3 regions of the Photobacterium sp. HL06 genome follow, and region 3 is predicted to be linked to each of the others. Evidence: riboswitches for the same ligand, from Rfam matches in the RefSeq annotation. Region 3 holds a riboswitch; each other region holds the start of a gene.

What was found. A riboswitch is a leader RNA that binds a small molecule or an ion and turns the genes downstream of it on or off. The one in region 3 is predicted to bind lysine.
Region 1: linked by a shared signal. The riboswitch ahead of AC51G0_RS05105 (Na+/H+ antiporter NhaC family protein) and the one ahead of dapA (4-hydroxy-tetrahydrodipicolinate synthase) in region 3 are both predicted to bind lysine.
Region 2: linked by a shared signal. The riboswitch ahead of lysC (lysine-sensitive aspartokinase 3) and the one ahead of dapA (4-hydroxy-tetrahydrodipicolinate synthase) in region 3 are both predicted to bind lysine.

What each region holds. Positions count from the first base shown of each region.
Region 1 is NZ_CM183914.1:1,024,842-1,034,700, reverse strand. It holds gene hisA (1-(5-phosphoribosyl)-5-[(5-phosphoribosylamino)methylideneamino]imidazole-4-carboxamide isomerase) at 1-249, shown strand, start outside; gene hisF (imidazole glycerol phosphate synthase subunit HisF) at 268-1,041, shown strand; gene hisIE (bifunctional phosphoribosyl-AMP cyclohydrolase/phosphoribosyl-ATP diphosphatase HisIE) at 1,038-1,664, shown strand; gene AC51G0_RS05110 (thymidine kinase) at 1,771-2,349, opposite strand; gene AC51G0_RS05105 (Na+/H+ antiporter NhaC family protein) at 2,517-4,118, opposite strand; lysine riboswitch at 4,214-4,396, opposite strand; gene AC51G0_RS05100 (H-NS family histone-like protein) at 4,768-5,166, shown strand; gene AC51G0_RS05095 (lytic murein transglycosylase) at 5,595-6,566, opposite strand; gene AC51G0_RS05090 (YcgL domain-containing protein) at 6,569-6,856, opposite strand; gene minC (septum site-determining protein MinC) at 7,080-7,742, shown strand; gene minD (septum site-determining protein MinD) at 7,764-8,576, shown strand; gene minE (cell division topological specificity factor MinE) at 8,583-8,846, shown strand; gene rnd (ribonuclease D) at 8,921-9,859, opposite strand, start outside.
Region 2 is NZ_CM183914.1:340,948-350,806, reverse strand. It holds gene AC51G0_RS01720 (PglL family O-oligosaccharyltransferase) at 1-554, shown strand, start outside; gene AC51G0_RS01715 (pyridoxal-phosphate-dependent aminotransferase family protein) at 602-1,720, opposite strand; lysine riboswitch at 2,038-2,218, shown strand; gene lysC (lysine-sensitive aspartokinase 3) at 2,412-3,704, shown strand; gene metH (methionine synthase) at 3,946-7,617, opposite strand; gene AC51G0_RS01700 (cation:proton antiporter) at 7,813-9,093, shown strand; gene metA (homoserine O-succinyltransferase MetA) at 9,149-9,859, opposite strand, start outside.
Region 3 is NZ_CM183914.1:1,518,882-1,528,740, forward strand. It holds gene AC51G0_RS07170 (GGDEF domain-containing response regulator) at 1-321, shown strand, start outside; gene AC51G0_RS07175 (succinylglutamate desuccinylase/aspartoacylase family protein) at 485-1,591, opposite strand; gene AC51G0_RS07180 (PLP-dependent decarboxylase) at 1,741-2,949, opposite strand; gene AC51G0_RS07185 (2,3,4,5-tetrahydropyridine-2,6-dicarboxylate N-succinyltransferase) at 2,949-3,719, opposite strand; gene dapA (4-hydroxy-tetrahydrodipicolinate synthase) at 3,704-4,636, opposite strand; lysine riboswitch at 4,727-4,900, opposite strand; gene AC51G0_RS07195 (LysR family transcriptional regulator) at 5,152-6,090, opposite strand; gene AC51G0_RS07200 (efflux RND transporter periplasmic adaptor subunit) at 6,270-7,520, shown strand; gene AC51G0_RS07205 (efflux RND transporter permease subunit) at 7,532-9,859, shown strand, end outside.

The sequences.
Region 1 (9,859 bases), 490 kb from region 3:
GTGGGCTTGAAACATGTCCTCTGTACCGACATCTCTCGCGACGGCACATTGGCAGGCTCTAATGTGGAACTGTATCTCGATCTATGTGCACAGTATCCGCAAGTACAATTCCAATCTTCTGGCGGTATTGGCGGCTTGAAAGATATCGAAGCCCTCAAGGGCAGTGGTGTAGCCGGTGTTATTGTCGGCCGGGCACTGCTCGACGGTAAATTTAGCGCTGAAGAAGCTTTTCAGTGCTGGAATAGCTAAGAAGCAAGGAGTAATAGCATGTTAGCAAGACGAATCGTTCCTTGTTTAGACGTCCGTGACGGACAGGTCGTAAAAGGTGTTCAGTTCCGAAACCACGAAATCATCGGTGATATCGTTCCACTGGCAAAACGTTACGCCGAAGAAGGCGCCGATGAGCTGGTGTTCTACGACATCACTGCATCAAGCGATGGCCGTGTCGTTGATAAAAGCTGGGTTGCCAGGGTGGCAGAAGTTATCGACATTCCATTTTGTGTCGCTGGTGGCATTAAGTCTGCTGAAGATGCTAGCCGGATCTTGCAGTTTGGGGCCGACAAAGTCTCTATCAACTCACCGGCGCTGGCCAATCCGGCACTGATCACCGAGCTTGCCGATAAATTTGGTGTGCAGTGTATTGTTGTCGGTATCGATTCCTACTTCGATGCCGATACCGGTAAGTACCAGGTTTACCAGTTTACCGGTGACGAGGCGCGTACCAAAGCCACCCAGTGGGAAACCCGAGACTGGGTACAAGAGGTGCAACGACGCGGTGCCGGTGAGATTGTTCTCAATATGATGAACCAGGACGGGGTACGCAATGGTTACGACCTCAAGCAACTTAACATGGTGCGCGAAGTATGCCATGTCCCGCTGATTGCCTCAGGTGGGGCGGGTAAAATGGTCCACTTTGCCGATGCCTTTAACCAAGCCAATGTAGACGGCGCCCTAGCCGCTTCTGTCTTCCACAAGCAAATCATCAATATCGGTGAGCTTAAGCAGTATTTGAAACAACAGGATGTGGAGATCCGACTATGAGCCTGATAACAAACATTAACTGGGAAAAAGTCGACGGGTTGGTACCAGCCATCGTTCAGGACAACACTAGCGGCCAGGTCCTGATGCTGGGATATATGAATGATGAAGCGCTGAATAAGACCCTGGAAACCAAGCAGGTCACCTTCTGGTCGCGCACCAAGAGCCGCCTCTGGACCAAAGGGGAAACCTCTGGCAACGTACTGCAGCTTAAAAGCATCAAGCTAGATTGCGATCAGGATACGCTGCTGGTCAAGGTCAACCCTATCGGTCCAACATGCCACCTGGGCACGACAACCTGCTTTGACAGCGACAGCACAATCGAAGGACAGGATGAGCAACCTGCCTTGGTGTTCCTTCATCAACTTGAGCAGATCCTGGCTGCTCGTAAAGATGCCGATCCAGAATCCTCTTACACAGCCAGCCTCTACGCCCGTGGTACCAAGCGGATTTCGCAGAAAGTGGGCGAAGAAGGCGTTGAAGTCGCGCTTGCGGCAACGTCGGGTGACAAGGAGGAGCTAGTCTGTGAGTCTGCAGATTTGATCTATCACTTGATCGTGCTGCTCCAGGATCAGGGCCTATCCCTATCCGATATCACCGCCAAATTACAAGAGCGCCATAAATAAACCGGAAAGATATCAATCTGGATAAATCGATTGGTATAAATACAACAAAGCCTGAGTGAATTTACTCAGGCTTTTTGTTTCATGGCCAATACACATTCTATGGGTATTAACGTCCTAGCGCTTCTTTATAATGCTTGCGGCAAACAGAGACATAGCGGTCATTGCCACCGATTTCTACCTGATCGCCATCAGCAATAGCCCGGCCCGTCTCGTCTTGGCGGATCACCATGTTTGCTTTACGGCCACAATGGCAAATTGTTTTCAGCTCAACCAACTTATCGGCCCACGACAGCAAGTATTTACTGCCTTCAAACAATTCACCTCGGAAGTCGCTGCGCAGGCCATAGCACAAGACAGGAATATGCATTTTATCAACCACTTCAGTCAGCTGGTAAACCTGCTCTTTGGTTAAGAACTGACACTCATCTATCAGGACACAATCAACCTTACCCGTCGCATGTATATCCTGAAGCTTGCGGTAAAGGTCGTCTTTCGCATTAAATAGCTCAGCGTCTTCTTGTAGACCTATACGCGAACTCACCTTTCCTTTGCCATATCGATTATCAATAGCTGCGGTAAAAATTACCGGTGTCATGCCACGCTCACGATAGTTAAAAGATGACTGTAGTAACGTCGTCGACTTACCCGCATTCATTGCCGAGTAATAGAAATACATCTGGGCCATAAGGCTCCCCGTCCAAGCGCAAAAAAACTGCCGAAATGCTACAGAAAATAGGGCCGAATTGAAAGCACCCGGATCAATCAAACAGTAACAAATACTGGCTCGCCGTTGATGCAAAAAAGCCTGCAATCAGATTGCAGGCTTTTTATCAACATAGAAGCGGCGAATGACTAGCTTTTCATCTTCGCAGCAAGTGCTGTCGGACGGCGAGATAGCCACATCAGCAGCAGGCACACCAGAATAAAGGTGATCGTCGCGGCCATAAACGCCACAGCCATTGAGCTTGTCAAACCCAGAACCAAGAAACCAACCGTAGATACAAACGCAACAGACACTGCGTATGGCAGCTGAGTAGCGACGTGATCAATATGGTGGCAGCGAGCCCCGGTCGAAGACAGAATAGTGGTATCTGAAATCGGTGAGCAGTGATCACCGAACACTGAACCTGCCAATACCGCACCCAGCATTGGTAGCATCAGTGCAATTTCCGTCGCAGCAGCCAGATCACCCGCAATTGGCAGCATGATACCGAATGTGCCCCAAGAGGTACCGGTTGAGAACGCCATCAGGCCAGCCAGCAAGAACAAAATTGCCGGTAGCAGCATTGGATTGATATTACCCTGCACAAGCGTAGACAGGTACTTACCTGTAGCCATATCACTGATCACGCTACCGATGCTCCAGGCAAACAGTAGGATCAGGATTGCACCAAACATTGACTTCGCACCAATCCACAGCGTTTGAACCACATCCGCCATTGGCAGACGCTGGCGTAATACCGGGATCATCGCACCGAACAGACCCACCAAGCCACCATATACCAGTGACATACCCACATCGGTATTCTCGAACGCACCTAGAATGTTAAAGGCAATACCATCAGCAGCCAGCGCCTGGGACCCAGTAAAAATCATAAAGAAGAAGGTTGAGAAGATCAGGGCAACAATCGGCATGATCAGATCAGAAACTCGACCGTTATCGCTTTCTTCAATTTCCAGCTCGTCGTTTAGATCTTTCGCCAAGCTATCATCATCGCCTTCATCGAAACCACGGCCATGGCTAGCCTGCAGTTCATGCTTTTTCATTGCACCAATATCTAGCTGGAACCAGGCAACAACAAATACCATTAATAAAGCAAAGACAGCATAGAAGTTCATTGGTGCTAATTGGATAAAGGCACTTAGCGCTGAATATTCCGTTACGCCGTGTGATACCAAGATCCCGCCAATAAGCGTAATAATGTATGCGCCCCAGCTTGAAGCTGGCATCAGCACACACATTGGTGCTGCGGTTGAATCGAGAATATAGGCAAGTTTTGCTCGGGAGACATAAAAGCGGTCGGTTACCGGACGAGAAATAGATCCTACTGCCAAGCTATTAAAATAGTCATCGACAAAGATAAACACACCCAGAAAAGCAGCCAGTAGCTTTGCACCACGCTTACTTTTGATTTTTGTTTGCGCCCACTCTGCAAATGCACGAGTACCACCTGAAAGGGTCAGCAGTGCTGTGGTCATTCCTAATAATATAAGGAAAGCGACAATGCTCATATTCCAGCTGTTGATTGCGCCATCATCAATGAAAAGTCCTTTCGCCGTACTACCTACATATTCTGCAGTTGCACCAAACGAAAAATCTGTCAGTAACAATGAACCTAGAAGGACACCAACGCCTAATGAAACCAATACGCGACGTGTCAGAATCGCTAAACCTAATGCCACAAGTGGCGGCAAAAGTGAAATGGATGAATGGGAAAAATCTACAATATTCATGATCTCTACTACAACCGATCCTGGTTGGAGATCTACTGCTGAACACGACATCGTCGCGAGAGAAGAGCATAAGAAAAGGATGACCCCTATTCCGACCCCACAGTAGCGCTCCATAGTTAATGTAATTAATACTATGGCAGTGCTGCCCCTATTCGGTGACAACCCCAGCAAGAAGGAATGATAAGCCTTACTTACTTCGGCATTGGCTCCTTTTGCAGACCATCAAAGGAATCACCCTCCAATCTGCTACTTATAGACAATGCGCCTCTACCCTTAGTCAAGGAATGGCTAATTCTACGGGATAGCGATTCATTTGCAACAAGTTACGATGAAAACTTTAACAGAAATAGTGAATAATCTTGCTCAGGTGCTGGAAAAATAAACAAAAACCCTACTATTCTATACCTTTTAATATGAAACAGAACGCACCGACATAATCAGTATGCTGTCATTGTATCCCGATTAATTGCACGAAAGGCATGGATAACAATTATTACAAATGAGATTTTATGAACCTAATTAGGAAAAATTTAATATCAGGACAGATATTTTATTTGGCATCAGGCTATTAAAAGTATTATTATTGCAATTATTGATTCGTGACTGCTATTATTATTTAAAATAGTTTTAAGCCAACAGGAAATTTAAAATGTCTGATGCAATGAAAGCGCTGTTAAACCTTCGTAGCCTTCGCGCACTTTCTCGTGAATATACTCTGGAACAACTTCAAGAAGCTCTTGAGAAACTACAAACTGTAGTGACTGAACGTGAAGAATCTGAAGCTGAAGAGCGCGCAAAAGAAAGTGAGCGTAATGAGAAACTGGCTCAGTACCGTGAAATGCTTCTAGCTGACGGCATCGATCCAGAAGAATTACTAGCGAGCCTGAGCAAAGCACCTAAAGCAAAACGCGCTGCTCGTCCTGCTAAATATAAATTCATTGATGAAAACGGCGAAGAAAAGACCTGGACTGGTCAAGGCCGTACTCCAAGTGCACTGAAGAAAGCACTTGATGAAGGCAAAGCTCTGGAAGAATTCGAAATCGAATAATTGCTGAATATAAGCTGAACAAAAGCCTGGTAAAATACCGGGCTTTTTTATATCTATAATCCTAAAGAGTAATAAAACAAACAACTAAAGTAGCTGTAAATCCTTTAACCCCACATTAAAAAGTAACACTGTGTCGTACCCATTCGTCATATAGATTGATATACAGATTGATAGCAATACGATAAATGGATCCCAGTACAGACCACTCACAATGCACTCCCAACGCTGCTTCAGCCCATCTTGGGCCTACATCGATGCATTGGCTTCACCGATGACAATAACTTCGCTTATTCAATCTTACCTGCCCAAGAATGCTTACACGACAGATGTGAATAATTCAGTTGAGACGTAATATTTACTCTATAAGCCAGAGAAAAGTACAAACAAAAAAAGCCAGACTTAATGTCTGGCTTTTCCTTGTCTAACTGTTACCGAATTCGGTCTGCTAGATGGCTAACAGCAAGGGCAAAATAATGCGATCTATTCCACTTTAACAAGGCTTGGTAATTTCCATAAACCAAATATGCCCTTCCATGACTATCATCAGGTTGAATAAGCCAAGCCTGAATATCTACATCAGGTAACCGCTGTCCATTCAATCTTCTTACGCCTAGTTTTTGCCATTCCGACAGAGGACGACCTTTTTCCTTTTCCACTCCCATTACCGAGTCATTCATACTACTCGGTAATTTTACTTGCCTTCCCCAGGTATATTTGTCATCCCAACCCGACTTATTCAGGTAATTGGCTGCTGAGGCAAACACATCAGCCTCAGTGCTCCAAATATCGATCCGGCCATCATTATTACCGTCTACGGCATAAGATAAAAATGAAGTTGGCATAAACTGTGGCTGACCCATCGCCCCAGCCCAAGAACCTTTCATCTTCTCAGGACTAATATGACCTTCATTCAAAATTTCTAAGGCCGCCATAACCTGCTTGCGGAAAAAAGCCTCTCGACGACCTTCATAAGCCAATGTCGATAAGGCTTCAATGACATTGTAATTACCCATCAGGCGTCCAAAGTTACTTTCGACCCCCCACAGGGCGACAACAAACCTCGGTTGAACACCTAATTGCCGACCAATTTTATCCAAAGCCGTTTTATGCTTCCGATATAGCTGGTTAGCTTGCTCTACTTTCCAGTCTGGTACTGCTCGAGGGATATATTCGTCTAAGGTCAACTTTCTTTCTGGCTGATTCTTGTCAGCCTTTACCGCACGTTCAGTAAATTTAATACCTTCGAAAGCAGAGTTGATTATCGACTCTGAAATTCCATTTTCACGGGCCTCAGCTTTGAGCCCGAGAACATATTCGTCAAACCCTACGTCAGCGGCCAATACCGAAGACGAGATCCCTAAACCTAAAGCCACAAGGGCCGATATCAATCGCTTGCGCATAGTTACCCTTTATGCATTTTTTCGGCTTTGTCAGCCTTATATTGTTCCAGCAAATTTGTCACTGGTGGTGGAACCTGAAGGTAATAGCCAACCGTTCCTAGTGCTTCTTTCACCTTGTCCACATCAGCCAGCGCTAATTTACGTCCATTATCGAGCTTCAGCACCATCACAAACTGAGGAGCTCCAAAAGTTGCCATCAGACTATCAGGAACCTCTGAAAAGTCGTCTTTGGTGTTGATATATAAATATGTGTTTTCTTTTTTAGGACTTTTGTAAATTGCACAAAACATCAAAAATAGCCTGTAAGTTAAAGCTTTCACCTAATTCAGACCGCAATATTGCGAAATCATTCCCTCCGATAGCCACTACTGAGCCACGCAGATGAGACGCTTGTCTGAATTTCCAACGCTAAAGCAAGGATAGCTTGCTGATATACCCTTGGGAATATAACATGCAAGTATCTATGTGATAACGTACCTTAACGGCTAATTAAGCGACAGTCATTGAATGAGTATGACAAAACCAGCAGAACTAAAAGGGAGCTCTTTCACGCTCTCGGCCCTGCATCTCGTTGACGGGGACATCGAAAAGGCGACAGACTTCTTAAAAGAGAAAGTCAATCAAGCGCCTAATTTTTTCGCCGCTGCGCCTGTCGTTATCGACATCAGCCAAGCTGGAGACAGTATCGACTTCAGCTTGCTGAAAACAGAAGTCCAAAATGCGGGAATGATCCCTGTGGGGATCAGCGGCTGTAAGGATACTCATCACCAAACTCAGGCAAAGCGCGCCGGGTTTGCTATTATGAATGCGGCAAGGCAAACCAAACCGGCAAAGCCCGTTATGGAGCCGACCAAAATCATTCGTACACCGGTTCGCTCAGGCCAGCAGATTTATGCCAAAAATTGTGACCTGGTTGTCATGAACCATGTCAGTGCCGGAGCAGAGATTATTGCTGATGGCTGCATCCATATATACGGCACAATGCGTGGCCGTGCGATTGCAGGGGCCAGCGGCCAGCAACAGGCGCGTATTTTTTGCCATAATTTACAGTCTGAACTAATTTCCATTGCCGGAAACTACTGGCTAAGTGATAAAATCGAAGCTGAGTTCTGGGGTAAAAGTGTCGTTATCTCACTTGCTGAAAATAATTTAAACATAGAGCATTTGGCTTTATAACGTTTGATAAGGAATTTATAGATGGCGCGTATTATCGTTGTTACCTCGGGGAAAGGTGGCGTTGGTAAAACAACTTCCAGTGCAGCTATCGCATCAGGCCTCGCCTTAAGCGGCAAAAAAACTGCAGTAATTGATTTTGACATCGGCCTGCGTAACCTTGACCTGATCATGGGTTGCGAGCGCCGTGTCGTATATGATTTTGTCAATGTGATTAATGGTGAAGCCAACCTTAATCAGGCGCTGATCAAAGACAAGCGCGTTGATAATTTATACGTTCTGCCTGCTTCACAAACGCGTGACAAAGATGCACTGAGCCGAGACGGTGTAGAACGTATATTAAGTGATCTGGATGAAATGGGTTTTGAGTTTATCATCTGTGACTCACCAGCCGGTATCGAAACCGGTGCACTCATGGCACTTTACTTTGCTGATGAAGCTATTGTGACAACCAACCCGGAAGTCTCTTCAGTACGCGATTCTGACCGTATCCTGGGTATTCTCGATTCTAAATCACGCCGAGCAGAAAATTCGCTAGAGCCAGTGAAAACACACTTGCTGCTTACCCGCTACAACCCAGCTCGAGTTACCTTGGGCGAAATGCTGAGCGTCGGTGATGTTGAGGAAATCTTGCATATTCCACTATTAGGTGTGATCCCTGAAAGCCAGGCTGTACTCAACGCCTCAAATAAGGGTGAGCCCGTTATTTTCGATAAAGAATCTGACGCAGGTATCGCCTATGAAGATACTGTTGGCCGCTTGATGGGCGAAGAACGTCCATTCCGTTTCTTAGAGGAAGAGAAAAAAGGCTTCCTTAAACGCTTATTTGGAGGCTAATTCACTATGGCTTTGCTAGAGTTCTTCCGCCCCAAAAAACCGACGACAGCGAGTGTGGCGAAAGAAAGGCTGCAAATTATCGTTGCCGAAAGGCGTACTGCCAACCAAGGCACGCCTAGTTACCTGCCACAGCTAAAGCAGGACATTCTTGAGGTGATCCGAAAATATGTCGAAATCACCCCCGAGCAAGTGAGTGTGAACCTGGATCAGAAAGAAGAAGATTTATCTGTTCTTGAGCTCAATGTCACGCTGCCGGACGAAGAGAAGTAGCCTACCGCCCTTTATAAAAACGCCCCGGTTGAGAAACCGGGGCGTTTTATTATTTAAACCTGCTTCTGAAGATATTATCTATCCAATAACGGCAACACGCGTTCTTCAAATAATGCCTTGCGCCAGTTTTTTAGCATATCCGGTAGTTCATCGACAGGCCTTTGCTTCTTCCAGGCCCATGAAATCAATTGGTTAACTTGTTTTTTGGATGCCAGAAACTCTGGCGCCAAGCCAGTTTCCGCTTCGACTTTACTGACCTCGTCTTTGATTCGCTTCACCAACTGCTTGTAGCCAGCCAAATCAACAAGACGGACAATTTTATCCGGATAATCCTGGGGAGACATATCTTCAACGTCATAAACCATTTTTAGCAAACGGCTAGCATGGCGCTGGATCTCCATGTTATCGAAGCCTTCTTTGGCCATCACGGCTTTTGACTTAATGTTATAGCGAGCCAGCTTCCAAAGGTGCAGTTCTTTCACCACAAAGTTCAGGGCCAAATCACGCTTGCGGGCTTCAAGTAACCGCCACTTCGCCACTTTTTGCAACACTGCCAGCTGCTTAGGCTCTAGCTGCCAAGCATTTTTTATATCTAGGTACACCTTATCCGGGTCAACTGATTTCATCCGTTTAAGCATCAGTGAGGCACATTCCTGCTCTAATGCTTCCAGCCAGTCTTTCTCTTCAACCTGCTTCAACAGCTTCTGATACAGCGGTAACAGATAAAAAACGTCTGCAGCGGCGTAGTCTAGCTGTTTTGCTGTCAGCGGGCGGGCCAGCCAGTTAGTCCGTGCTTCGCCTTTGTCCAGCTCAATACCCAAGAAATCATTCACCAAGGTACCAAAGCCAGCAGAAACACCATAACCAAGAAAAGATGCCATAACCTGGGTATCGATCATCGGAACCGGTAGGCACCCGGCGTAATGCTGGAACACTTCAAGATCTTCTCCACAGGCATGCAATACCTTGGTGACAGACTGGTCCTGAAGCAGCGCCCATAATGGCTCTAAATC
Region 2 (9,859 bases), 1.2 Mb from region 3:
GGGCGATTTTCATTATTTTGATTTACTGGGTCGATAACCTAACAGCCAAATACTACAAGCTCAAAGCAAACTATGTACTGACTATCCGCTTTTTGGTCCTGCTGCTACCGATAGCCACAGCTAGCTATATGGCAACCACCTTGTACTCCGGCTATTTGCTGACAAAATATGAAACGACCCGACCTACCAATGTCGACTACCTGCTGAAGGTCAATAACCCTTGGGCCTGGAAAAATCGTTTTGAATGGGATTTGCACGTCACGCAGCTCCAACTTGGCGCGGCATCTAGCAACCCGGATCTGGTCAATGAGTATATTCAATGGGCCACTAAAAAAGCCGTGAACTGGCCGCGTCCTGCCCTATACCAAAACTTGATTGCAGCCTACCTGTTCCTTGGTAACCAGAGCCAGGCTGAACAAATCAGGCAGGAGGCCAAATATTTGTTCCCTGGCAACGACTTTACCTCCAGCGAGGCAATCCCGGTTTTAATTAAACCTGACTCTATCGCCGAAGACCCCAACCATAGTGCAGAGACTTCAGGCTCACCCAGTTAACGGCACCTGCAAAAACGGCTACCGAGGTAGCCGTTTTTTTTTCACCATTATTTTAATGTCGTTTCCAGTGCCTTTAGGCACAGGGCGACATTTTCACTTCTTGCCGCATAGCCCATCAGGCCAATCCGCCATGCCTTTCCGGCAAGCGAACCAAGGCCGGCACCGATCTCTAGGTTATAGCGTTCAAGCAATGTTTTACGCACGAGTGCATCATCAACACCATCAGGAATATGCACGGCATTTAACTGTGGCAGGCGGTGAGCTTCATCCACCACGAACTCAATGCCCAGCTTCTCCAGCCCCTCACGCAACTCTAGGTGAACATCCTTATGGCGCTGCCATGCATTTTCCAAGCCTTCATTTTTTAGCAAAACGAGCGCTTCGTGCAAGGCATACAAGCTATTGACCGGGGCTGTATGGTGGTAGCTCCGCTTACCTTCACCACTCCAATAACCCAAGACCAAGCTTTGATCGAGGAACCAGCTCTGCACCTGGCTCTTACGGCTTTGGATTTTATCTACGGCACGCTGTGAGAATGTCAACGGCGACAGGCCTGGTACACACGACAGGCACTTCTGGCTACCTGAATACACGGCATCGAGCTGCCACTCATCCACCAGCAGAGGGACACCACCCAATGACGTTACAGCATCAACAATAGTCAGGCAGTCATGCTGGCGTGCAAGCTTGGCAATCGCCTCGGCATCACTCAATGCCCCAGTAGAGGTTTCTGCGTGCACGAAAGCGACAATTTTTGCATCTGGGTTCGCCTCTAGTGCCTGTTCAACCAATTGCGGATCAACGGGCTCGCCCCATGCGTTATCTACCATCACGGCTTCACCGCCACAACGCTCGACATTTTCACGCATACGATCGCCGAACACGCCATTGCGACAGACTATCACTTTGTCACCCGGCTCTACCAGGTTAACAAAACAAGCTTCCATACCGGCACTGCCCGGTGCCGATACCGCAATCGTGAACGTATTTTGTGTTTGGAAGGCATACTGCAGCAACTGCTTCAGCTCATCCATCATGCCTATAAACAACGGGTCTAGGTGGCCAATCGTCGGACGGCTTAAGGCCTGTAGAACCTGCGGGTAAATATCTGACGGCCCAGGGCCCATTAGTGTTCGTTGTGGAGGATAAAAGCTACCGATTGTCATTATTGTATCTCCCTTTAGTAAGAGTTCGGTGATTCCCTGAAGTGCTGTGGTAGGGCGAGAATGTTGCTCCCAGCGGTACGCTTGCCTGGAACACAAAAGCGTACCGTTTGGTCTTCACGCAGTTAACCAGTATTAAAGGAATTTCGTTTCGAAGCAAGCAATGTAACCAAGCAACGTAACCAAGCATATAAATAGCCCGTCGTATTTATTGCAATTTCTTTGCATAAATTCTCATGTTCCCATTGACAAGCAAGTAACAAATTCGCTTCAATAGAGATCGTTTTTTGTTCATCCTGATGATTGGAATACCATCAGGTAAAAATAGAAGAGGAGCGTTACCCAGGTATCTATGGTTGCGGGGCCCCACCCCTAAGCAGCATAGAGAGGGGGAGTAACGCCGAGATACTGCTGGACAGGGGGCCAGTAGTATCGGCTATGAAGGTTGAATCCTTCTGGCTGTCACCTTTCTCTTTTGAAAGGTGGGGAGCTTCTGGTTGTAGCGCTATCAATACGTCTCGCCTACCTGCTCTCCTGACAATTGGATGTCGGGAATATCCTCCCGAGTAAATTCCCTATTCTTCGTTATAATTTTACTGTTATTGGGAGACTTACTTTGAGCCCTGTAGTTAATAATGCCACAGCCCTGACTGTCGCTAAGTTTGGTGGAACCAGCGTTGCAGATTTTACTGCAATGAGCCGTAGTGCCGCCATCATCAAACACAACCCAGCCGCCCGTATCGTTTTGATCAGTGCCTGCTCTGGTGTTACCAACCTGCTTGTCGAGCTGGCCAACGGCGTCAATGATGCAGCCCTTCGCCAACAGCTTCTGACTCGCCTGAAAGAAATACACCATGGTGTCATCAGTGAGCTGAAATCGCCTGAAACCGTGACCTCTGCGATAGGTAGCTTGCTAGACTCAGTCTCAACCCTGGCTGAACAAGCGGCAATACAGCCTAGCGCGCAACTGACCGACCAGCTAGTTTCTCATGGTGAGCTACTATCAACCCACCTGTTTACTCAGATCCTCAACGAAATGGGCGTCGATACCGTCCGTTTCGATATTCGTGACATTATGCGTACCGACAGCCAATTTGGTAAAGCGATCCCTCAGCCAGAGGTGATCCGCCAGCTGGCAGCCACGCAACTACAGCCACTATTGGAGAAGCAGGTGGTGGTCTCGCAGGGTTTCATTGGCTCGGATAGCGAAGGGACGACCACTACACTGGGACGTGGCGGCAGTGACTACAGTGCCGCACTGGTGGCTGAAGCAACAGATGCCGCAACGCTGGAAATCTGGACGGATGTACCCGGCATGTACACCACCGATCCCCGCATTACCCCGGCGGCTAAGCCCATTAAAGAGATCAGTTTCAGCGAAGCCTCTGAAATGGCAAACTTCGGGGCAAAGATCCTACACCCTTCAACATTGGTTCCGGCTGTTCGCCAGCAGATCCCGGTGTTTATCGGCTCATCAAAAGCACCGGAGCAAGGTGGAACATGGATCCGTGAAAGCGTCAATAAGGCCCCACTATTCCGTGCACTGGCCCTGCGCTGCAACCAGACTATGGTCACGCTAACCAGCCTGAATATGTTCCATGCCTATGGTTTCTTAGCCGAAGTGTTTCGCATCCTTGCCGAGCATAAAATTTCAGTGGACCTGATCACTACCTCAGAAGTCAGTGTCTCACTCACCCTGGATCAAACCGATACGGGAGGCGGCGCGCCTACACTACCCGAAAAAGCCGTCGAAGAGCTCAGCAAGCTATGCCGTGTTGAGGTTGAACAAGGCCTATGCCTCGTTGCTCTTATTGGTAACCAGATGAGCAGTACCAAGGGTTCAGCAAGACAGATCTTTGGGGCGCTGGATGACTATAACCTACGCATGATTTGCTACGGTGCCAGCCCGCACAACCTGTGTTTCCTCGTTAAGGAGCAAGATGCAAAATCTGTGGTGAAAACACTGCACCGCAAAATTCTTGAGTAACTCAACCGAACCTGGATTGTAATAACAGTAAAAGGGCGCCTTGCGGCGCCCTTCTCATCTTAATGGCTAATACCAATCAGCATAAGTACTTGATCATTCTTGCTGGTTAAAATCACCTATTACTACGTCAGAATTTTTGTAATTAGAACCACTAGTTACTGCAAATTCTTCCTTGCCTTAGGTGATTTTTCCTGCGCAATTATCTGAACACTTACTTATCCCGATTGGTATAACTCTGAATTTAAAGGTTAGGCCCCAGCCACTTTTCTGCTTCAACCAGATCCCAGCCTTTACGCTCAGCATAGCTATCACGCTGATCGGCTTGGATCTGTGCCACCGCAAAGTAGCGAGATTCCGGATGGGAGAAATACCAGCCCGATACCGCCGCTCCCGGCCACATTGCAAAACTCTCTGTCAGGGTCATACCCGTATTTGCCTCGGCATCCAGCAACTTCCAGATCTCGTCCTTCTCGGTATGTTCAGGACAAGCCGGATAGCCCGGCGCAGGACGAATACCTTGATACTTCTCGCGGATCAGATCGTCATTATTCAGATCTTCATCAGCCGCATAACCCCAGATTTCCTTACGCACCATTTTGTGCATACACTCAGCAAATGCTTCAGCCAAGCGATCAGCTACCGCCTGGATCATAATGGCGTTGTAATCATCGCCCTTAGCCTTAAACTGAGCAGCTATGTCATATTCTCCGATCCCGCCAGTGACAGCGAAAGCACCAATCCAGTCAGCCTTTTTGCTCTCTTTCGGCGCAATATAATCCGACAGGCAGTAGTTTGGCCCCTTGGGTTTGTTCGTCTGCTGGCGCAAACCACGCAAGGTCGTCAGCACCTCAGTACGAGACTCATCGGTGTAAACCTCAATATCATCACCGATATTGTTGGCCGGGAACAATCCACAGACACCATTGGCCTTAATCATGCCGCTTTGCTCAATCTCATCCAACAGCTTATTAGCATCATCAAATAGGCGCTGCGCTTCTTCTCCCACCACTTCATGGCGTAAGATGGTTGGGTATTTACCACTGAGCGACCAGGTCATAAAGAAAGGCGTCCAGTCGATATACTTGCGTAATCTAGATACTGGGAAATCATTAAACGTGTGGATCCCGCCTTTTGCCGGAACGGGTGGCTGATAGGCCTCCCAATCGATATCCACTTTGTTGGCTCGGGCTTCTTCCAAGGTGATCGGGGCGGTACGTGGTTTTTTACGGGCATACTGATCCCGCACAACCTCGTACTCTTTCTCTAAACGTTCAACAAACTTTGGCCGCTGTTCATCAGAGAGCAAAGCAGAACATACCCCAACGGCACGAGAAGCATTCGAAACATAGACTACCGGCGCGTGGTAATTTTCTTCAATCTTCACAGCTGTATGTGCTTTAGAGGTGGTCGCCCCCCCTATAAGCAATGGTAAATCAAAGCCTTGGCGTTCCATCTCTTTCGCCACATGTACCATCTCATCAAGCGATGGAGTGATCAGGCCGCTCAGGCCAATAATGTCGACATTCTCCTCTTTCGCAACTTTGAGGATCTTATCGCAAGATACCATCACGCCAAGATCAATGATTTCGTAGTTATTACACTGCAGTACGACACCGACAATATTCTTCCCAATATCGTGAACATCGCCTTTTACTGTCGCCATCAAAATCTTGCCGTTCGAGCTACCGGCCTGTTTCTCAGCATTAATATACGGTTCAAGATAAGCAACAGCCTGTTTCATGACGCGCGCTGATTTCACTACCTGCGGCAGGAACATCTTGCCTTCACCGAACAAATCACCAACGATATTCATCCCGTTCATCAACGGGCCTTCAATCACTTCAAGTGGCTTGCTTGCATTTTGGCGAGCTTCTTCCGTGTCTTCGACAATAAATTCCGTTATACCTTTGACCAACGCATGTGAAAGGCGTTTTTCGACATCCCAGCCACGCCATTCTTGTGCACTGCGATCATCTTCCACCGCACCACTGTCACGGTATTTCCCCGCAATATCCAGTAAACGCTCAGTACTGTCATCTCGACGGTTAAGAACCACATCTTCGACAGCTTCGCGCAGCTCATCCGGCAAGTCATCATAAATTGCCAGCTGGCCGGCATTCACAATCCCCATGTCCATGCCGTTCTTAAAACAGTGGTACAGGAACACGGCATGGATCGCCTCCCGCACCGGGTTATTTCCCCGGAACGAGAAAGAAACATTGGATACACCGCCTGAGACCATGGCATGCGGCAAAGTACGCTTGATATCACCAACGGCTTCGATAAAGTCGACAGCGTAGTTATTGTGCTCTTCTATACCCGTTGCAACCGCAAAGATATTTGGATCGAAAATAATATCTTCAGGCGGAAAGCCCACTTCATCGACCAATACACGGTAGGCGTTGGTACAGATTTCAATTTTTCGCTCTCGGGTGTCTGCCTGGCCAACTTCGTCAAATGCCATCACTATGACAGCCGCACCATAGCGGCGAAGCAGCTTAGCCTGGGCAACAAACTTTTCTTTGCCTTCTTTGAGCGAGATGGAATTAACAATCGGTTTGCCCTGGACACATTTCAAACCCGCTTCAATGACTTCCCATTTCGAAGAATCGACCATGATAGGGACTTTCGAAATCTCAGGTTCAGTTGCACATAAGTTGAGGAAACGAACCATTGCCGCTTCCGCATCCAGCATGCCTTCATCCATATTGATATCAATGATCTGTGCACCAGCTTCTACTTGCTGACGAGCCACTTCTAACGCTTCATCATACAACTCTTCTTTAATTAAGCGTTTGAAACGAGCTGAACCAGTAACATTGGTACGTTCACCGACATTGATAAATAAACTATCAGCTTCAATGGTTAACGGCTCTAGCCCAGAGAGACGACAAGCAGTAGTAATTTCGGGTAATTGACGAGGGGTCACATCACGAGTCACTTCGGCCATTTGACGGATATGCTCAGGGGTTGTCCCACAGCACCCACCGACTAAGTTCAGGAAACCACTTTGCGCCCACTCTTTGATATGTGCAGCCATATCTTCAGGGCTGAGATCATATTCACCAAAAGCATTTGGCAGGCCGGCATTCGGGTGAGCAGAAACGGCGCACTCAGAAATTCGTGATAACTCTTCAACATACTGACGCAGCTCATCAGGGCCCAAGGCACAGTTCAAACCAAATGAAATAGGCTTAACATGGCGTAGTGAGTTGTAGAAAGCCTCGGTCGTCTGGCCTGATAACGTACGTCCGGATGCATCGGTAATGGTACCGGAGATCATCACTGGTAACTCAATACCCAACTCTTCAAAGACACTTTCAACAGCAAACGAACAGGCTTTTGCGTTCAGGGTATCGAAAATGGTTTCGATCAGGATTAAATCAGATCCCCCCTCGATAAGAGCACGGGTAGACTCAGAGTAGGCTTCAACCAATTGATCAAAAGTGACATTTCGAAAGCCAGGATCATTAACATCCGGAGAGATAGAACATGTTCGGTTGGTCGGGCCAAGTACCCCGGCAACAAAGCGGGGTTTTTCGGGTGTTTTTGCCGTCCATTCATCAGCAGCCTGGCGGGCTAGGCGAGCAGCTTCAAGGTTAATTTCTGCGCTCAGGCTTTCCATATCATAGTCAGCCATGGCAATCGTGGTCGCGTTAAAGGTGTTCGTTTCCAGAATATCCGCACCAGCCTCTAAGTACGCAGCATGAATATCTTTGATCAATTGGGGTTGTGTCAGTACCAATAAATCATTGTTACCTTTAAGATCGGAATGCCAATCTGCAAACCGTGCTCCACGATAATCATCTTCTTCCAGCTTATAGCCCTGGATCATGGTACCCATGCCACCATCAATGATCAGGATCTGCTGCTCTAATCGCTTCTGTAATAATTCCTTGCCCTTTAACACCACACTACTTCCCTTCTCTAATTTTACAGCTGAATAACATCCTACCACAGTCCATATGGAAATCTAGACGTCTAAAGTTGTTTTCGACACCAAAACAAAGGCAGAATCTAGGAAAGTTTTCTATAGCTATCATCACGTGATGGATTTATATTTTGTCACAATTTCACTCTTTACTCTTAACCACATTGAGGTTGACGCATGTCGGTCTATAGCACCCTCTGCTTCCTTGCTGCCGCTGCAATGGTAATTGCATTTATAAACAGCAAAATAGGAAAAATGCAGACAACTATCGCCATCACTGCCGGTGCATTGGTATTGTCACTGGGCATTGTTATCGCAGGTCAAAATGGCTGGTTCCACCTTGAAGATATCGCAGCCGAGCAACTTGGCGAAATTAACTTTGAGAGTTTTCTGCTAAAAGGGATCCTAGGTTTCTTGCTGTTCGCCGGCGGGTTGGGGATAAAATTGCCCAATCTCGAAGATCAAAAGTGGGAAATCACGGTACTGGCCTTGGCGGCGACCCTTTTTTCAACTTTCTTCATTGGCTTTGCATTATGGGGGATCTGTCAGCTCCTCGGTATTCAGCTTGATCTGATCTACTGCCTGATCTTTGGTTCGCTGATTTCTCCTACCGACCCAATCGCTGTATTGGCTATCGTCAAAAAACTCGATGCTCCGCGACGTATCTCGACCCAAATTGAAGGTGAATCACTGTTTAACGATGGTTTTGGACTCGTTATTTTCGTCACCTTGTTCACCATCGCCTTCGGCGGCGAAGCGCCTACAGTATTAGGGGTTGGCCAGCTGTTCTTGCAGGAAGCGGTTGGGGGAATAGCCTATGGCTTTGTCCTTGGCCTGTTATTCCATTACCTGATCAGCTCCACCGATGATCATTCGATGGAGCTACTACTGACCTTAGGTATTCCAACTGCAGGCTATGTCTTCGCGGATGTTATCCATGTATCTGGACCACTTGCCATGGTGGTTTCCGGAATCATGATTGGTAACTGGACCCGCTATATCGGCTTTTCCAAAGAAAGTGAAGATCACCTCGATCACTTCTGGGAGCTCGTCGACGAATTCCTCAATGGCGTGCTTTTCCTGCTTATTGGTATGAGTATGCTACAGTTCAGCTTTCATCAGGAAGACTGGGTTCTGATGGTCACAGCGGTCCCATTGGTGCTGCTCAGCCGTTTTTTAAGTATCAAGCTGTCATATATGGGCTTCGAGCGTTACCGTGACTATAACCCGCACTCGGTGAAAATTCTAACCTGGGGCGGACTTCGGGGCGGCCTTGCCTTAGCGATGGCAATGGCAATACCGGCAGGCATTACCGTTATTCCTGAAAAGAGCATTGATGTCCGAGAAGTCATTCTGGTGATGACCTACGCTGTCGTCGTATTTTCGATTCTAATCCAAGGTTCAACCATTACCCCTCTCATCCACAAAGCCAAAGTGTGGGAAGCAGAAAACCAATAGACCTGAAACGAAAAAGACCTGCGTTGCAGGTCTTTTTTTATCTTCTTTTAAGCAATCAATCATCTTTGGTAAAGTTTGCTTCCGAGAAGTGGGCCAAATCATATGGCGTTTGCTGATAAACACAGTAGTTGAGCCAATTAGAAAATAGCAAATGACCATGGCTACGCCAGCTAGCGACTGGTGGATTCTGTGGGTCATCCCCCGGATAGTAATTCACCGGAATACTCGGCTCCATCCCTTCTCCTAAATCACGCAAGTACTCGTTGTGCAGGGTATTAACATCATATTCGGGGTGACCAGTGACGAAAACATTTCGCTTATCTTTCGTTGTCGCCAAATAGACCCCAGCCTGCTCAGATGTCGCCAAAATATCGAGATCGGTATGCTCAGCCAGGTACTCAGGTGAAAAGTCAGCATATCGAGAATGCGGAGCTAAAAATGAGTCATCAAAGCCACGGAGCATTGGATGATGGCAATCATGCGTTTGATGGAAATAGATCCCTGATAGCTTTTCTCTTCGAGTACGCTTTGGTAAATCATACAACAACTTCAAACCTGCCTGAGCAGCCCAGCATACGAACATCGTTGATGTCACATGCTCCTTAGCCCAGTTCATAATTGTCTGGATCTCCTCCCAGTAAAGGACATCCTCAAACTGTACGAGCCCCAGAGGCGCTCCCGTTACAATCAGGCCATCATAGTTACGATCTTTGACCATCTCAAACTGACGGTAAAACGTATCTAAATGTTCTGTCGGTGTGTTTTT
Region 3 (9,859 bases):
ATTCCACTGCGTGAATTGGATAAGTTTGCTCGTATTGGTGGTGAAGAGTTTGCCATTATACTCCCTGAAACCGATAGTGAAGGGGCAATGCAAGTCGCAAAACGTATCAGAGAGAGCATTGAGATATTGAGTAAACCTCATAGCTCTTCACCTTCGAGCAATTACCTTACTGTGAGTGTTGGTGTCTCTACCGTTATTCCTAATCCAAATATTTCTGCTCGTAAACTGCTGGAAGTTGCGGATGATGCTTTATATGAAGCGAAACATAGTGGTCGAAACTGCTGTTGTAGTATGGCAGTAAGTGCAAAAGTAGACACTTAAGTGGTACCCCTTGCTTTCTTATGACAGTCGTTGGCGATGAGGGATAGCATTTTAATCATATTCAAAAGGGAGGAAAGAGCCTCCCTAGAAAAAAGTTCAATCATAGAGCCAGAAATCAGGTAGTGATACTGGATTCGAAGGCACTAAGCCTGCTTTATCAGGCCTAAAGCATAAATGTATTGGTCAGTACCTTATACAGCTCCGTTCCTTGTTGTACGCTTGCTGAGGCAAAGTGCAAGACCGGGATGCTGTCACAGGGCAGGGTAAGATCACGGCTTAGGCAAGACTCACTGCCGAGGGTATTAAAGTGCCAAAGGGTAGCGAGGGGCTCACCAGCAGCAAGTGGCTGATTAAGCTGAGCCCGATATTCGACCTGACCGCCCGCCGGGCTGTGATAGGCTTTATAGTCACTTAGATCACAGGCATAGAGCGAGACAGGATCACAAATAAATGGATTGTCTTGCCACACACCCTGGTGCTGTAGGTAATTGCAGATCCCTAGCGCATCACGCTCGGCTGCGTTCACATCTAACAGCTCTTGCGAACCTAGCTCTATGGTAAAGGCATCCACCATCACGGGTAGCTTGCGGCCAAGTTTGGCAAATTGCTGGCTTAGCTGCCACCAAGGGCTAAAGCTGGCTTCATCCAGTGCGCCGCTAAAGTCACTTGGGATCAGGATATTTAGCGGGATATTAAAGTGGCGGGCTCGCTCGCGGGCATATTCCGGTACATAGAGATGGCGAGCAGAGATAGGGCCGGTATGCAGGTCAAGGACAATATCGGCTTCCATGGCCATTTTCTGCAGGTTGATGGCCAAATGCTGACCACAGGACAGGCCCCATGCTGAGCTCTGGCGTTCTTCAAGTTGCTCCCTTAGTTCTTGGCGAAACGCATCACGGATCACGGCCTCGTCGGCATCTAAGTATTGTTGGCTGAAAGGTTCAAGCAGGCTGCTATTAAAATGATATTGGCGATTCCAGTTGATACCTGTAACCGGATCAAAACGGCCAAGGGTAAACTCGCCACTCTTTTGGTTGATGCCAAGAGGGTTAGCTTGAGGAACCATTACCACATCCCCTTGCGGCGGATGCTTGCGGAATAGGTCTAACAGCTGGTAAATAACGGCATTTCCCTGCACTTCGGCACCATGGATATTGGCCTGAATATAAACACGCGGGCCATCGCCCCGACCTTTAATATGGATCACCGGCACTTCCATCGGATCGCCGGTTGGCTGTTCGCCAACTTTGACAGTAGTTGTTTTTATCATCTGCACTGCCGGATATGTTGATCCGGCTCCTTTCCATGTTGTGGCAACAGCATAACACTTGGTGGTTAGAAGTGTATGCTGTTGCAGGTAACGCTGAAAATTGCTAGCCGTGACAGGGCTGGCTATTTACCCCTGAGCTCACTATTTGCCTAAGCTAAATAATGGCTGGCTGGAGCACTTGCTCGCACAACCTTCATACCTTCTCGAGAGAAAGTTAACTCAGCAGGGAGGTTGTGGCACAGGAAGTAGGGCATACTTTCGGTAAAACCATACGCTCCTGCTTGAGAGAAGATCAACCACTCACCACGCTGCAGGCCGCCTGGCAACTGTAAGCTGCCGAGGCAATCTAGCCCGGTGCAGAGGGCGCCGTGGATCTGGTAAGACCTAAGTAGCGAATCATCAGCTTGTAGAGTTTCAACTGGGAATGCTTGCTCTGTGAGTGCCGGACGCAGCAGGTGCTGGCTTCCGCCTTCAATGACGGCAAAGCGGACACCTTGGTTATGTTTGATGTCGGCCACTTTACTCGCATAATAGCCATAAGGGCCAACCGCATAACGGCCTAGTTCCATCCAGCACTCGCCAAGCTGGAACTCGCTTTTTAGCTGTGTTAGCCCTTGGCAAACCTGCTGCCAGTCAAGTTCTTGCTGTTGTCCGGCATAAGGGATACCAAGCCCGCCGCCTAAGTCGACAATCGGTTCTTCTATTTGCCAGGCATCAAGTAGGGCAGCAAGTCGCGGCATAGCCGCCCACCAGGTTTGCACTAGGGTATCGGCACAAAGGATATTGCCCCACTGGAAGCAATGCACGCCCAGCAGCTCAAAGTCGTCAGGTAGCGTGAAAGCATCCGGCATCCACTGCTCAGGTGTCAGCCCGAACGGGGTTGGAGAGCTTCCCCCTAAGACATTCATCTTGTCTTCTGGATTTTGAGCCCACGGCAGTTGCACCCGTAATAAGACCTGGACGCGAATTTGCTTTTCGCTGGCGATCTTGGCCAGATCATCGGCCTGCTGGTGACTCTCCAGCACAAAAATGCGGACGCCATGCTCGATAAATTCGGCCAGGTGCTCTGGTGTTTTTACCGGCCCGGTATTTAAAATACGTGCCGGGTCGACGCCTTGCGCCAAGACCTGATGTAATTCGCCTAAGCTCGCGACATCAAAGCCAAAGCCCCTGGCGTCAAGGGTTTGGATGATGGACGATAGCGGATTTGCTTTAACGGCATACCATAATCTGGCTGGCGCATCTGCAAGGTTTGCCAAGTGTTGATCGAGTCCATCAAGATCGTAGGCATAAAAGGAGTGTGGTTGTTGCTCGCTGGCCAGTTGCAGCGCTTTGCGAACGTGCTCAGTCAGTGCCATTAACGCAGTGCCTCTTCCAGTACCAGTGAAGCATCGCTGCTGTCATCCCGGTATTTGATGATAATCGGGCACTGTACGCTCAAACCCATCTTCTTGCCCCACTCACTGCTGGCAGGTCGGCTGCCCGGAACGACAACTGCGCCTTCTGGGATTGGTGCCCCTTTTGGTAACTGGCACTCATTGACCAGATCATAAACAGCAACAGCCGCAGACAGAGTAACACCTGGTGCCAGTACCGCTCCTTTTTTGACGACTATCCCTTCAACGATCACACAACCGGCCCCGATAAAAGCATCATCTTCGATGATCACAGGTGTTTGACCAACAGGCTCCAGCACACCGCCGATTTGCACACCCGCGGAGAGATGGACATTTTTGCCGATTTGGGCACAGGAGCCAACGAGGGCGTGGCTGTCTACCATCGTACCGCTATCGACATAGGCGCCGATATTAATGTAGGCCGGTGGCATGATCACAACGCCTGGCGCAACATAAGCACCGCGTCGAACCGCTGAACCTCCCGGTACCATGCGAACCTGTTCTTCCGGCCTGAATTGGCGTGGATTCAGGTTATGTTTGTCGACTGCGCCAGGGTATTCAGGCCCGAAGCTAACGAGTTCGCCAGCTGGAAAAGCGGCTAGGATCCCTTGTTTCACGCCAGCATCGGCGTGCCATTCTCCTTGTGGATCCTGGGTGGCGGTACGCACTTCGCCGCGCTCAAGTTGGTCAAGTAAAAGTTTCCAGTCTGGGGCTACTACTGATTCAGACATGTTTCCATCCATTGGTTTATTTTTAAATCGGCATTGATAATCGGGGTTAATTCTTGCATCTCGTCCATGTAAAGCGGGGGACGCAGTCCGGCGTTATTGAGACGACCCTGACGCTGCATCAGGGCTTTTACCGGGATTGGGTTAGAGGCACAGAACAAGCTGTTGCTGGCTTGTTGCCATAGGGCCTTGAAGTCTGGCGCTGGTTGGCTAAAGCTCTGGCGCACATAGTGCGCAGTGGCTTCGGGCCAGGCGTTGGCGGCCACAGATACCAGGCCGCAGGCACCGGCGGCAATAAAATCGACCAGCAGGCCATCATCGCCACAGAAATACTGTAGTGACGGGGCTGCGTTGTGGTAACGGGTGAAAGTCTCGACGCATCCACTGGCTTCTTTCACAGCCCATGCGTTGGAGTGACTAGCTAGTGAACTCAAGGTTTGTTCGTCGAGGGCGACACCGGTGCGTGAAGGCACGTTATAAATCATGCATGGCCATTGGCTGGCATCAAGTAGGCTGTTAAACCACTTCAACTGGCTAGCGGCACCAGGCTTGGCGTATAGCGGAACCGGTATTAGCAGGGCATCAACAGGATAACCTGCCAAGAACTCCAGCCATTGCATCTGTTGTTGCAGTTGGAAGCCGCCGACGCCCACCATGAGTGGAACAGAAAGCTCCAGTGCGCAGATATGGCGGATCACGTCCTGCTGTTCAGCAGCTGTCATCGCTAATGCTTCGCCGGTACTGCCAAGGATCAGGATCCCATTGCCAGCCGCTTCTTGCTCTTTTGCCAATTGGGCCAGGCTAGCAAAGTCAATCGACTCATCGGCGTGGAACGGGGTGATGAGGGCCGTCCATAAAGTAGTTTGCTGTAAGCGTGCATTCCCGGCAGCGGGAGCAGAAATAGAAGTTTGATTAGGCATCTCTCATCCGAACTTTTTAATATCAGTTCAGAGAGCTTGGTTTTGCGAAGGCACCAATGGCAATGAGCCACTTTGGGGCAATAAAGCACAAATACCAGAAGCTCTCCACCATAGGTGACAGTCCTGAGGATTCAGCCTCAGCAACCGGTAAGTCTTGCTTCCAAACGCAAAACACTTACCTCGGCGTTAATCCCCCTTATCTGCGGTCACGGGTACTTGGATACCTCGAGCAGACTACCTGGTTAACGCACCTCTTCTGATCCCAACAATACTTGGGATAGCTTGATTCAAACATCAAATGTAGATAGGTGTCAACAATATCGTGAATATTTATGCGTATAGACTATCGCTTTCTGTCATCGATAAGGCAAGAGGGGCTGGTGTGTAGAGAAACAAATCCATGCGAAAATGGAAGTTAATTCTTATCTGGGATTGCATAAATGCGGACAGGGTTTATCACTATACCCTTTTGGAGTCGCCAAACCAGCCTAATGCTGGTTTGGCTGTCGGCTTGTTTACGAGCAGACACACTCAAAGACTTCCCGGAGGTTTTGGTTCCACCGGGTAACGAATTTTTCCTGAATATGGTCCCTCAGCCATTGTAGGCCTGCATCCTTGTCCTGGCGTTTGTGCCACCACATTGAAACAGAGCCTCGGGGGATCTCTATCGGGCTGTGGGTGACGGAAAGCTTACCGCTGGCAACGTGCTTATAGGTTGCTGCTGCCGGTAGAATGGCAATGAGATCACTGTCAATGAGAAGGGGGGCTGCAGAAGCAAAGTGATTGACCGTAACGGCTACTCGTCGCGTCATCCCAAGCTGGTGCAAAGCCCTGTCTGTCGCTCCATAGCTATCGCCCGATAGCGAAACCAGCAGGTGATCGGCATTGGCAAACTCTTCAATGGTTAAATCCGGTTTTGCCAACGGGTGGTCTTTTCGCATTGCGCAAACGTGGCAGATATCGAGAAGGTGTGTTGAACGGATACTTTCCGGTAGCGGGGTAGTCGCCCCCATGACCAAATCCACTTCGGCATCATCCAAGACTTTTTGGGCATTGATGATGGTATAGGGAACCGCATGCAGGTTGATACCCGGCGCGTGTTCTTCAAAATAACGTCGTAAGTCCAACCAGACGGTATCTACGACGATATCGCTGACGGCGATCCTGAATGTGCGTTTAGCGACTTGGGGCTCAAAGGTATCAGGTTCAATAGCGCGATTTAGATCGTGCAGAGGATCCCGTATTTGATCCCAGAGGTTTTTCGCATAAGTTGTTGGCTGGATATTACGGCCGTCTTTGACAAACAAATCATCCTTCCACGCCCCCCGCATCCTGGCTACCGCGTTAGAGATCGCTGGCTGTGTCATTGATAACCGCTCAGCAGTACGGGTGATCGATTTCTCGGTCATGATGGTATCAAAAATGACCAGGAGGTTGAGTTCTTGCGGTCGCATACCTAGCTCCCTGCTTATGTATTGGAGTGCGATACATCATAGTATTTTATGTATTGGCTGGCTAGTATTGGTCAATACATCATAAAAATTTATGTGTGTGATAACAATTTAAAATTATTTGTGATGTGTTAGGCGGCATAGAATGCTCTCCATAAGAACTACATTCCATGGAGAATAAGATGAGAGCACAACAAGGATTACGGAACCTGGTGCTAGCTACAGTAGCTGCTGGTGTGCTGGTGGCCTGCCAGCCGCAGATTGGAGAGCAGGCCAGCCATGGCCAACCGCCAGCTCCGCAGATCACGGTTGCACAAGTGATCAGCGAGCGGATCACCGAATGGGATGAATTTACAGGTCGCTTGCAGGCACCGCAAACTGTTGAACTAAAGCCTCGAGTCTCTGGCTACGTTGAGCAAGTGGTCTTCGAAGAAGGCACATTGGTTAAGGCGGGCGATGTGCTGTTTTTGATCGATGCCAAACCCTTAGAAGCTCAGGTAAGTCGTCTGAAAGCTGATCTGGTTGATGCACAAAGTCAGGCGCTGCTGGCTCAGCGACAGCTTGCACGTGGCAAGCAACTGATAAAAAAGAATGCTATTTCTCAGGAAGAGCTCGACAATCGTGCTGCAAGTCAGCAGCAGGCAAACGCCAGGGTACAATCACGTAAAGCGGCATTGGCACAAGCCCAGTTGGATCTTGAATATACCCAGGTTAAAGCACCGATTTCCGGCAGGGTATCAAGCGCCTTGATCACGAAAGGGAACTATGTGACGGCAGGGCAGAGCCTGCTAACAACCCTGGTATCGACAGATACAATCTATGCCTATTTCGATGCTGATGAACAGACTTACCTGAAATACAAGCGTCTGGCACGTGAAGGCAGCCGGCTTGACTCCCATGACAGCAAATCACCAGTCTTGATGGGCTTGGCTGATGATCAAGGCTTCCCCAATGCCGGCCATATTGATTTTATGGATAACCAGGTTAACGAGCAAACCGGTACGATCCGGGGCAGGGCAGTGTTTGAAAACAGTGACGGGCGTTTCACTCCCGGTCTCTTTGCCCGGATTAAAGTGGCAGGTAGCGCGAGTTACCAGGGCATTCTTATTGATGATAAAGCCGTCGGTACCGATCTAAACAATAAATTTGTGTTGGTGTTAGATAGCGAGAACAAGGTCCGGTACCGCCCCGTTACGTTGGGGAAAAAGCATAATGGCTTACGCTTGGTTAAGGATGGCCTATTACCTGACGATACGATTGTGATCAGCGGATTACAACGTGTACGACCGGGCGCAGGGGTCAACCCTACCGAGGCTGCGATGGCCAGTGATGAAATATTGGTACAGATGCAGCGCCAGCAACAACGGGTGGATGCATTGCAAGCGGAAGTAACAATTGCCGCTAGCGACCAGCATTCAGGCAATCGCGGTTAGGGGGAGCAAGGATGAAGTTTTCTCAATTTTTTATATCACGGCCGATTTTTGCTGGCGTCATCTCGTTGATGATCATGATCGCCGGGGCGATTGCCGTATTTCAATTACCCATTACTGAATATCCTGAAGTCGTACCGCCGACAGTTGTGGTTACTGCGAGTTACCCGGGAGCCAACCCAACCGTAATTGGTGATACCGTGGCAACGCCACTGGAGCAGGCAATTAATGGTACAGAAGGCATGCTGTATATGTCATCGCAGGCGACTTCTGATGGTAGTCTCAGCCTGACAGTTACATTCGAGCTGGGGACGGATATCGATGACGCTCAGGTACTGGTGCAAAATCGGGTAGCCCGTGCATTGCCGCGATTGCCGCAGGAAGTGCAGCGCCTCGGGGTGGTGACTGAAAAGTCATCGCCGGACTTGACGATGGTCGTACACTTAACCTCGCCTGATGACAGCTATGACATGCTCTACCTGTCTAACTATGCCAACCTCAATGTGAAAGATGAGCTGGCGCGTGTCGAAGGGGTGGGTAGTGTTCGTCTGTTTGGTGCGGGCGAATATTCGATGCGAATTTGGCTCGATCCGCCCAAAATGGCGGCTCGTAACATGACAGCGATGGATGTTGTTAGTGCGATCCGTGAGCAGAACCAACAAGCGGCCGCCGGTAGCTTAGGTGCCCAACCGACTGCCGAGAACAATTTTCAGCTGCTTATTAACTTAAAAGGCCGACTAAGTACGGAAGAAGAGTTCCGCAAAATAGTGATTAAAGTCGGGGAACAGGGGCAAATTGTTCGCCTGAGTGATGTCGCACGTGTTGAACTCGGTGCAAATAGTTATTCATTACGCTCGCTACTTAACAACAAGCATGCGGTAGCAATACCTATTTTCCAGCGCCCAGGCTCAAATGCTATCGAAATTTCTGATGGCGTGCGTGCCAAAATGGCGGAGCTGAAAGAAACTTTTCCGCAGGGTGTCGATTATTCGATTGTCTATGATCCGACAGTATTTGTTCGTGGTTCCATTGATGCTGTGGTGAAGACGCTGTTTGAAGCTTTGTTGCTGGTTGTGGTTGTCGTCGTACTCTTCCTGCAAAACTGGCGCGCAGCAATCATCCCCCTAGCGGCAGTACCTGTATCTTTGGTTGGTACCTTCGCGATCATGCATGGTTTGGGTTTTTCGCTCAACGCGTTATCACTGTTTGGCTTAGTGCTGGCCATTGGCATCGTGGTTGATGATGCAATTGTGGTGGTGGAGAACGTTGAACGGAATATCGATGATGGGTTGTCACCAGTTGCGGCCTCTCGGCGTGCAATGAAGGAAGTGACGGGACCGATCATCGCCACCACCTTGGTGCTGGCAGCGGTGTTTATTCCGACGGCCTTTATGTCTGGCCTAACCGGTCAGTTCTATCGTCAGTTTGCCTTAACCATTACCATTTCTACGGTGATTTCAGCATTGAACTCGCTGACTTTGAGTCCAGCGTTATCAGCATTGCTACTGCGCAGTAAAGACGCACCGAAGGACGGCTTGAGCAAAGTAATCGATTGGTTATTTGGACGTTGGCTGTTTACGCCTTTCAACCGTTTATTTAATTGGGGGAGTAATACTTATACCAGTATCGTTAAGCGGGTGATCCGTGGTGCAGGTATTGTCATGGTGATGTATGCCGGGCTGTTGGTATTGACGGCTAATCAGTTTGTTGAAACGCCGACTGGTTATGTGCCTTCTCAGGATAAACAGTATTTGGTGGCTTTTGCCCAGTTACCTGATGCGGCATCACTGGATCGCACTGAAGCCGTGATCCGTGAGATGTCCCGTATTGCACTAGACCATCCGGGGGTTGAATCATCCGTTGCCTTCCCGGGGCTTAACATTAACGGGTTTACCAACAGCCCTAGTTCCGGGGTGGTTTTTGTGACCCTTAAACCGTTTGCGGAACGCCAAGAAGAGCACTTGTCAGGTAACGCGATTGCTTGGGCGCTTAATGGCAAATTCTCAAGCATTCAAGATGCCTTTATCGCCATTTTCCCGCCACCACCAGTAAATGGCTTGGGTAATATTGGTGGCTTCCGCTTGCAGATCCAAGATAAAGGTAACCTAGGTTATGAGGAGTTGTATGCGGTTACCCAACAAGTGATCATGAAAGCCTGGCAGGCACCGGAGCTGACTGGCGCCTTCACCAGCTTCCAGGTGAATACGCCTCAGATCGATGTGGACGTCAATCGTGAAAAGGCCAAGATGCAAGGTGTCTCCGTGGATGACATTTTTGCCACCATGCAAATCAATTTAGGGTCGCTGTATGTCAATGACTTTAATAAGTTTGGCCGTAACTAT